One region of the Paenibacillus sp. FSL H8-0175 genome, then DNA from elsewhere that is predicted to be linked to it. Evidence: riboswitches for the same ligand, from Rfam matches in the RefSeq annotation. Region 1 holds a riboswitch; the other holds the start of a gene.
What was found. A riboswitch is a leader RNA that binds a small molecule or an ion and turns the genes downstream of it on or off. The one in region 1 is predicted to bind cyclic di-AMP.

Region 1 (5,284 bases):
CAGACTTATAATTAGGGAAAACTCCCCTATTTTCGGCCGATTCAGTAATTAACTAATAAAGGAATTCCTCTGTTTATTAGAGGGGAATTCCCTAATGTCGTTCATTTAGAGCGAATAGTGGCTATTTTCAGGGAGTTTTTCCCCAACTAGTTTCAAACCCACTCTGTACATCGCACAAACAAAGAACACATATCGCTTTTCGCCACACATATTTCACCGTCACAGATACCACAAATCATCTACTACAGCCGTACGAATATCACACCTAGCAACTCGCCTACCCCCAAAGCAATATCTTAGAACACTACGCATAGTCTATAGTCATATGGCATATTAAAATCCAATACGTTTCCTACTCTTTACTCCATAAAAAAGAAGCTGCCCCTAAGTAGAATTCACTACTTTTGAGTCAGCTTCTTTTCCTATGATTCTTGGTTCACAACTTCACTCTCAAAACGGTCAATACTTTCATTAGGACCAATGAGTACCATAACATCGCCTTCACTCAAATAATCATGGGCAGTTGGAGCGACGATTATTCCGCTTTCCCTATTTAGGGCAACAATACTGCAGCCATATTTAGCTCTTGTATTTAAATCAGACAAGCTTCTGCCGTTCATGCAGGACGGTACGGTCAGCTCGACAATTTTATAATCCTTGGACAGTTCAATATAATCCAGCAAATTGGGCGTCACCAGCTGATGTGCCACACGAATCCCCATATCCCGCTCCGGAAAAATAACCCGATCAACCCCCAGCCGCGACAGTGCGCGGCCATGAAGGATAGAGATTGCCTTAGCCACCACTTGCTTGACTCCAATCTCCTTCAACAAAATGGCCGCCAGAATGCTTCTCTCCATATTGTCACCAATCGCAACAATCCCACAATCAAAGTTCCGTACACCAAGCGAGCGCATAATTCCCTCATCTGTAGCATCTGCTACTACCGTATGCGTCAGCTGATCGCTCATTTCCTCCACGCGTTCTTCATGGTGGTCAATGCCGAGCACCTCGTAGCCCATTTCCATCAGCTCAAGCGCCAGGCTTGAACCGAAGCGACCTAAGCCGATTACTACAAATTGCTGTGCTTTCATTTCTAATTAACTCCTATCCAATAATTATTTTACCTTCCGGATACTTATACAGTGGTTTACCCTGTTTGGGACCGAGTGCATACGCTAAGGTTAGTGGACCTAGCCGACCTGCAAACATCGTCAGACAGAGTAGAATCTTACCGATCGCTGACAGTTCCGGAGTTAGCCCCATAGTCAGTCCTACCGTAGCAAAGGCGGAGGTCGTCTCAAACAAGATTGCCAAGAAATTACTGTCTTCAGTTGTGGAGAGTATCATCGACACAGAGGCGATTAACAACAAAGCCAGCAGCGTGATCGTTAATGCCTTGTAGATGCGCTCTTGAGCCAGCCGATAACGGAACAACACAACATCTTCCCGTCCACGCAGCATAGCAATTACAGCACCAATCATCATCGTAAAGGTTGTTGTCTTAATCCCCCCGCCCGTTGAGCCCGGAGAAGCACCAATAAACATAAGAATCACTATAAAAAATTGTGTAGCCTGCCGAAGTCCAGCAATATCTACTGTGTTCGCGCCAGCCGTACGGGGAGACACGGATTGAAAGAAGGCCGATAATATTTTACCGCCGAAATTCAGTGAACCCAGGGTACGAGTGTTAGTAAACTCAAATATAAAAATAACCAAAGCTCCGATCAGAATCAGCCCTGTGCTGGTGGACAAGACAACTTTACTATGTAGAGACAGCCTGCGGGTTACCCGAAACTCCACCAGATCTGACATTACAATAAAACCAATCCCGCCGGAGACAATCAGAAACATCACAATAATATTCACAAGCGGATCATATACATAATCAGTTAAACTGCGAAAATCCCCAAAAATATCGAACCCCGCATTATTAAACATAGACACCGCATGAAATATGCCATAATAAATCGCTTTTCCCAACGGCATATCAAAAGCCCAGCGAATAGACAGCAGCACAGCGGCACAGCCTTCTATGACAAGAGAATATATGAGGACTCTCCGGATCAGTCGCACAATTCCTTCCATAGAGCCTTGATTCATGGCTTCCTGTAGGATTAGCCTGTCCCGCAAAGATATTTTACGCTTTAACACCAGTGAAAATAGAGTGGCCATGGTCATAAAACCTAAGCCGCCGATCTGGATCAGGATCATAATTACGGTTTTCCCAAAAATGGTGAACGAAGTTCCGGTATCCAGCACAACAAGCCCTGTAACACAGGTTGCCGACGTTGAAGTAAATAATGCATCAATAAATTCCACGGAATTCCCGCTTGTGCTTGAGATGGGCAGCATAAGCAGCAAGGCCCCTATCAGAATGATCGATGCAAAACCAAGCACCAGTATCTGCGGCGGCGAGAGCTTCAGAAACTTAAATTCAGAAATCCTGCGAAACTGTGAAGCCACTTTGCTCACCTTCTTATCAAAAATTCCAACAAAAAAAGCACTGGAAAACCAATGCTGACTTGGTTCCTGCAGTAAATTAGCCTACGAGGTTAGCTGTCGGATTCGGACTGTGCAGGCTGCCCTATTCGTTCCCAGAACGAAATTCACCCCTGATGAAAGTGCCATTTATCGTGTACACTCCACTTTTCATCACTTCTTATGGTTCCCCCGTTTTCACCAGAAATTCGGCTACTATACAATTGCATACAAATTATATACGTTATTTAGTGAATTCACAAAGACACAATTAATGCTCATTCACATGAAAAAATGCGGTTTAAAGAGACTGCATCAAAAGGAGTGCCTTTTCTCATCACTTTTCCGTGTTTTCCCTGCAATTACACCGATTCTCATCATTCGTGCAGAAATGAACACGATAAAATTCATGGTATAAATTCACATGACTATTCTATACTATCTCTATTACCCATAAAAAGAACATATAATGTTTTTTGTAACCAACCAGGCACTAATACTATAATGGAACATAACATTGTCAGTACATAACAAGGAGGCGTTACATGAATCCCGTCGGCCAGCCCTTACAGCAACGTGCCCTCTCCAAGAGGCTCATCATCTCGGGCATTATCGGTCTTATTCTATTTATTATGTTTCAGATTTCCCCTTCACTGCTTAGTAGCCCTACAGGTGAAGATACCACCGTCATTAGCAAGGCAGAAGCCCGTGACCAAGCCATATTATTCGCAGAACAAAAGCTCAACTACACCGAAGCACCAAACGATCAATGGAATGTACTTTACCAGACGGACTCTTCCTTTTATGGTTATATGTCTCGCGAGAAGCTTGTGGAGGACTACACCAAGAAAAAATTGGATCAAAAATATCCTTTTGATGTCTTTCGGGCAACGCTTACTCCTTCAGCGGAGCAAGAACCGCAAATCATCGTTGACCTCAATATGTATACCGGTAAGATTGTCGCTTTCTCAAAGGCTGCAAAAGTTGTCTCCGAAGAGGGGTCAGGCATCGCTTCCGTTGGTGCAAAAGAGGACAAGGGAGCTGACCTCACTCTAGCGCAGAAGGAGAATCTTGCTCGTCCTTGGCTTCAGGAATGGGAAGTAAATCCTGCCAAGCTACAAATTGAATCGAATACAGGAAGCCATGGGCTAGTGTATACGGATAGTACTGTTCAGGTCGGCGAATCCTTATTGCACTATTATTTTGATTTCAGTGGAGAGCAGGTATCCAGCTTTAATGCCGGATTCACTGCACCGGCTTGGCATACCTCCTACGTACAAGGACAGACCTCTTTAGCGGAAAAGCTAACATTATTCGGTTACGGTATACCCACACTGATTTTAGGAATTCTGGCACTCGTCTACAGTATTCTTAGAAGAGAGCATACTTCCTTTAAACGTGGAGTATTCCTAAGCTCAGCCTATTTTGTAATCATGATGATCAGCACCTATAATATGCTGCCTGAATCAACGGGCGAAGGGCTAGAAGCACAGATTACCTCTGTCATTATGTTTATCATTTATGCTTTGTACAGCCTGCTGATGTCCTCCTTGCTCTACTTCTCTTTAGTGGGCGGTAATGGCCTATGGCGAAAAGAGGAAGGCATGAACCCTTGGCCCCGCGCCAAAGAGCCCGGCTATGGACAATATGTGTTGGACAGTATCCGGGCTGGATACATCTGGGCTTTCGTTCTGCTAGGGGTGCAGACGGTTATGTTCATCATATTATCGTTTACCTTGCACAATTGGTCTACTACAGACGCCACCCAATCTCCTTATAACATGAGATATGCTTGGCTTCTGCCTATCGTCGCATGGCTCGCTGGTTTATCTGAGGAAGCCATTTATCGCTTTTTCGGAATTCCTATGCTGAAAAAGGTGTTCCGGAACACTTTTATCGCTTGCTTGATCACCACGCTGGTTTGGGCGTTTGGCCATACGTTATATCCGATCTATCCCATCAGCTCCCGTCCCATTGAGCTGACTGTAATCGGGCTGCTGTTCAGCTATATTTTCCTTCGTTACGGGTTTATTGCTGTCATGTTCAGCCACGTCGTGTTTGACAGCATCCTGATGGGCGCTACGCTGATCTTTATGAAGGAGAGCGTAAATGTAGGCGCGGGTATCTTCGCGATTATTATACCGTTCATAGTCGCTTACATCGTCTATCGATTTAATCCACCACAGAAACCTAAGCCGGTGGAGCCTTCTTCTTTGATTTAAACTAATGTGAAGACGTAATGAAATTAAAAAAGGGCATCAAAGCCGCTTTAGTCGCTGCTTTGATACCCTTTTTCTTTTGTCACCATTGCTATGAGGTTGGCTCTTCATCCTTGAGCGCATCAAGAATTTGTTTTGCCAGCTTTTCTCCAATAGAAAGTGTACGGAAATCATCCACGGAGGCTTCTTTAATTTTCTTAAGCGACCCGAAATGCTTTAGCAGCGCTTTACGGCGCTTCTCACCTATACCAGGTATAGAGTCCAGCTTGGAGGTAACCATGGACTTCCCGCGCTGTTCACGGTGGAAGGTGATCGCGAACCTATGGACCTCATCCTGAATCCGCTGCAAAAGGTAAAATTCCTGACTGTCCCGGGCTAGCGCGACAGGCTCTGGCGGATCTCCAACTAAAAGCTGAGCCGTCTTATGCTTATCATCCTTAACAAGGCCGCAGACCGGAATGAATAATCCCAGCTCATTCTCCAGAATATCAATAGCAGAGGAGATTTGCCCTTTCCCTCCATCGACCACGATAAGATCCGGTATCGGAAGATTCTCCTTCAATACCCGCTCATATCGCCGCCGA
Region 2 (5,284 bases), 1.8 Mb from region 1:
GTTCTCAAAAGGATGTGCTGAATTGGCTCCGAAGAAGCCGCCACCATTCGTACCTAAGTGTTTAATTGATTCCAAAGAAGCGACTGGACCGATAGCGATTTGTTGCGTCTGCCCTTCAAGTGTAGTGACCTCAAGCGATGGCTTGAGCGTTTGTGGCACATGCAATCCTACCAGCACCAATGAAACTAGCAGAGCTAATGGAATGAATACACGAATATGTGCTTTTACGAAGTCCTCGAAAAAGTTCCCGACTGATTTCTGTCCTGTAATCCCTCTGACAAAAGCAACCGCAACAGAAAATCCGCTCGCTGCAGACGTGAACATCATCATCGTGATGACTGCCATTTGTGAAAAATACGATAGTCCCGTCTCCCCGCTATAATGCTGCAGGTTCGTATTGGTCATAAAGCTGATCACCGTATTGAATGAAAGCGTCTGTTCCATATCGGCAATTCCATTCGGGTTCAGCGGCAATCCCCGCTGTAATCTCAGAAAAATATAACTGAAAGCAACCAGTACGATATTAGTTAAAACAAAGCTGAGTGCATACTTCTTCCAGGACATTCCGTCCCGTTTTTTCAGGCCGATCAGCTTATAAATACCTTTCTCTGTGCCTGCAAACCAGCGATCCGTACGATTCGGTTCGTTAGAAAATACATGATATAAATACGTTCCCATCGGCTTGACCAGCAAGATGAGAATTACAATTACGACGACTATTTGCAAAATGCCCATGAATGCCCCTCCTTAAAATTTCTCAGGATGAATCAACGCGTAAACCAGATATATAAACAACAGTAGGGTAACAGCGATTACTAGAATCACAGCTTATCCCTCCCCGTATCCTCAACTACACCTGCGCACCAGCGCATAAAACCATAAAATAACCCGTAAATTACAGCTAACGAAGCCACCATATACAGATCCATCATATCTTCCGCACTCCTTCCATTATCCTTGATGAGGTGATCTATCAATTAGAAAATCAGCATCACCACTATGGGAATAGATTACATAGCTCGCACCAAGTCTTTTATAGACCAATCTAGGATTTATTGAACTTGTAATCACAAAAATCGGCTGTGTCGTCCAGGTACGGCACATCTGAATATAGCGGCAGCAAAGCGGAAAGCTGCTCTCAAACAGATATACCCTGCCTACCGGGAACGATGGGCGAAACCAAGTGCTCTGATGGCGGGTATCCACTAGAATAACCTGCTCAATCCCGAGCTCCTCAAGTAAAGCTTTCTCAGCCACATTGTTGGTTAATCCCGCCATCTTAATACCCCTGAACTTCAGAAGTTTAATGAAATGTTCTCCCGCCTTTGTAGGCGCACATACAAGCACATATTCATTCTGATCCGTCATCTTTTTTCTCCTCCTGCTCATTTACAACAAGGAGGCAACGAAAATCTCCGAAAGGATGTTGACCTATCGTCATTTTCGGGCACAACCTAAAGCTCGGTTGTGTCACGTCATTAGACGCTGCCTTACAAATACCGCTAATGATGAATTTAGCGACCTCTTAGGGGAGGCCTCCATAAATGCTTTGCTTCTAAGAGCACAGCAAAAAGCCACAAAGGATCTCCTCTGTGGCTCGCTAGCGGTCACATTGCACTCATCCTCTCTCCATACGCTTACGAGGTTAGCTGTCGGATTCGGGCGGTGAGAGTCGCCCTACCTGTATAGATGCGAGCTCACTCACACCCTCTACAGGATTCACCCCATAACCGGCTTCCGACTCTCACATCGGCTGCCGATTGTTGGTTCCCCCGCTTTCCTTACCGGAAATTAAGCGGATCAAATATTCGATTGTCGTTGAAACAGGAGTAATCATACTCTTATGCACGAAGACTTGTAAAACCTGAATGATGCCAAAATAATGCAAATTAAAAACTATTTTCCCATTAGATAGCGCTTACTTGATATCTAATCTCTCTATATCTCTTGTTTACTCGAGTTTGGAGCGTTTAATCGCTATCTATAATACATGTGATTTTATTCACCTTTTTAGAGCGAAAATACTGCAAATTCCCATTATAGGTAGAAACGCAAGAAGCTGAGGCTGAGCGAGAAAGAGGCGCGATAACACGCCATAAATACCTATTTACCTCGTTTTTCAGTCGTAGTCGGCAGGATATGGTTAAAATTGCTCTAAAAGAACATTTTCCGTTTTTTACAGAAAATCTTGAAAAGAGTATGATTCGGGTTGAATCTAATTCATGAAAAACAATCAACGCTGAGTTCCTGCATTCGCAGGGAACGGGGGAACCATCAGGCCATCTGGCCTACTTGGGGTGAATCCAAAGGAGACTGCATAAGTCTCAATAGGTAGGGCGACTCTCACCGTCCGAATCCGACAGCTAACCTCGTAAGCGTAAAGAGAGAGACCCTTGATCCGCCACGCTTTGGCCCAGGTATATCTGCCTGTAATCCAAAACCGCAGCAGAGGTCCTCCTCTTGCTGCGGTTTTTGCGTTACCTAAGCTTATTAGGTGATAGCACGCTGGATGGGGTGAATGTTTTGAAGCACTATTATTTAGGGATACATCAAGGGCTGCTTGAGCCGATAAGTCTAAATTACGTTTGTTTCGGGGCCTTGTGGTTCGAAGAACATAATCACAGGTACATTGTAGGCTATGCATTTGGCCAGAACCAGATCCAAGCCCTTCGCCAGTTCAGCACACCTTCTTCTTGTAAAGACTGTTTAGACTCTAAGATTGTATATGAGATATATAAAAAAATTCGAGAACAACAGCAGCAGCAGGATTGGTCATCACACCAAAAGCTCCCGTGGTTTACAGCCTTCAAGGAGCCTTGGAAAGATGTAAGCGCCGGTTGGTATGTCTTGAGATCCCGCAGCACCTTTCCCTTACATCTATCTGTTATACGAAAAGAGAAGTTCCGACTATGGCTAGAGCATACCGCAGTCTGTGAGAATAAAATGGAGATGCTCGCTTGTGTAGAAAAGGCTAGTGTCACTCATCATGTTGACTTAAAGCTTTTGGAAATCTAAGGAGGAACCCTACTATGGACCAGCGCAGACTATCCCGCATTGAAGTATTTGTATTGGATGAACCCGAGCCTATTCACTATGGAATGGAAGGGGCTGAAGGCTGCCGTTATGGTATTCTGAAGCTCACCTGTAAGGGAGGCTGCAGTTGGGGGGCTTGTCTGATCTCTGCCAACACCAAAAATTTCGATCTTATTAAATGGAGTTCTTTTTTACGGGCCATCTGTCATTGCCGTCTTGAAGAAGCGCTGGATAAGGTCCGCCGCGAAGGTTCAGATTGGGAGCAGGTTAAGCTTGAGCTAGTTCAGGGTGCTTTGCAGGATTTAAAGGCCAAGCTCCAGGGTAAATCCTTGGCAGGGCATATTCAGCAAGGGCGTCTGTACAGTGTTGCAGCAGGGGGGAGCAATTCCAGAAGTGAACGGCTCTACTACAAACCTTCCAAAGCTTTATCCACTGCCTCCCAGCAGAAACACAGTTGCCCGGAACCAGACACCGCCGATCTCATCAATAAATCCATCTCTTACTTTTCTATATTATAGATTCAAGCAAATCTCTCAATCTGAAAGGATCGTGTTCACCATGCCTGACCCCTTACCTCCCGAGTCCACCTACAGTACTAAATTTGCAGAGTGTGTTCAAAAGTATACTAATGAAGTCTACGTACTTAGTTCCATGTTGTTAGAACAATCTAATGAGGCAGACAAGATTACTATCCGCACCTTCACAGAGCTTCATAAAATATATCGTCAGGATGATTTTGATCCTCAGTTATTCTCTATCCACGCTTACCGCACTTGTATTCACCAGTGTGCTGATTCTTTTGCCCGGCGCTCGCTTCTATCGGCTAAGGCATTACCTTGGGAGGAACAGCTTGTGAAGGTCATGTGGTACGGCCTAAAGCTGCCTCTTTCTCAAATAAGCATTATTCTGCAAAAAAGTGTTCCCGCACTGAAAACACAGCTTAGAGCTCTACGGGAGCAGATGACCACCCAAACGGATATACTAACGAGCGCAAATCTTTCTATAATTTAGTCACTGACTAGAATTCAGACAATCTTTAAGCGCATGAAGCATCTAACGGACTCAGGAGCCTTTAATTGAAGCTTTTCCACAAATATGGCCGGCGTTCGGACTCCAGTAGAAATCCCGAGCGATGAATTTCTCGGATCGTCTTAAAGCAAGCCCTAATCATCTTCCACCAAGGCTTACGGACCCAGATGACGTTATTTGCACGTTTATCGCCTTTTGAGCATAGTATCGGACTCCAATGCAACTATTTGGTTAAAAGAGCTACTAATTCACCCTTTTTCATGCCAATAGCGACTATAGTGTCCGATATCTTGCCAAATCTCGATGATTGTTGCATTTAAGTGCTGCTGGGTCCGTTAGCTATATCAGCTCGTATACAAAGAGATTGCCAACTCAAAAACGGGGATATCCCAGCAACCATAAACGGCTGTTAGGATACCCCCGAAAACTCAGTGCCTACTATTACACTTTACTCTTACGCGCCTTACCGTACATCCACAATCCTGCCAACATCCCCACTATAGCAACACCAGTCAATACGCCTTGAACGAAATCCATAAAAGTGGAGCCATCCGGAAGCATTCTACTAACCGTAGCCAGCGATACAGAACTCATTAAAAGCATAATGGTATATTGTTCGCTTGTAGACATCATTAGCACTCCTTAAAAGTTATTATGAGGTCTTCTTAGATCTTGTAAGCTTTCATTGCTTTTCTAATTTCTTTAATACTTGGGCGTTTGCCGTACATCAGTACGCCGGTACGATAGATCTTGGCTGCCAGCCATCCGAAGATGAAGGTAGTCACAAGCAGGATCAGCAGCGATACAATGACTTGCCAGATCGCCACCTCGCCGACACCAATTCGGAGCAGCATCGTCAATGGTGAGGTGAAAGGCACATAACTCGCTATCTTAACCACTAGAGTATCTGCATTGGAGATACTGAACAGTGGAACATAGAACGCTACGAAGCCTAACATCATGATTGGCATTACCGCCTGACCGAGATCCTCCGTACGGCTGACAATCGAACCTACAGCCGCATACATCAAGGCATAGAGGAAGTAACCTAATACGTACAAGACAAATCCATAGAGCAGCAAGTTAATATTGAGCTGGCCTAAATCGAGATCAAAATCAGCCAATACAGTCGCATTATGCGGGAGCGTCAAATTGACGACGATCGCTGCGACAAAGATCCCAATTTGCAATATTCCTACTAGGAAAACACCGATAACTTTAC

Region 2: another riboswitch for cyclic di-AMP. It lies ahead of MHH46_RS02790 (hypothetical protein); the one in region 1 lies ahead of MHH46_RS26515 (TrkH family potassium uptake protein).

What each region holds. Positions count from the first base shown of each region.
Region 1 covers NZ_CP150299.1:5,988,752-5,994,035, forward strand. Annotated here, with positions in the region: gene MHH46_RS26510 (TrkA family potassium uptake protein) at 423-1,094, opposite strand; gene MHH46_RS26515 (TrkH family potassium uptake protein) at 1,108-2,466, opposite strand; cyclic di-AMP (ydaO/yuaA leader) riboswitch at 2,531-2,706, opposite strand; gene MHH46_RS26520 (CPBP family intramembrane glutamic endopeptidase) at 3,027-4,703, shown strand; gene uvrC (excinuclease ABC subunit UvrC) at 4,792-5,284, opposite strand, start outside.
Region 2 covers NZ_CP150299.1:624,043-629,326, reverse strand. Annotated here, with positions in the region: gene kdpA (potassium-transporting ATPase subunit KdpA) at 1-735, opposite strand, end outside; gene kdpF (K(+)-transporting ATPase subunit F) at 748-825, opposite strand; gene MHH46_RS02790 (hypothetical protein) at 952-1,368, opposite strand; cyclic di-AMP (ydaO/yuaA leader) riboswitch at 1,619-1,808, opposite strand; cyclic di-AMP (ydaO/yuaA leader) riboswitch at 2,228-2,392, shown strand; gene MHH46_RS02785 (hypothetical protein) at 2,461-3,015, shown strand; gene MHH46_RS02780 (hypothetical protein) at 3,030-3,551, shown strand; gene MHH46_RS02775 (hypothetical protein) at 3,685-4,044, shown strand; gene MHH46_RS02770 (hypothetical protein) at 4,504-4,692, opposite strand; gene MHH46_RS02765 (ABC transporter permease) at 4,728-5,284, opposite strand, start outside.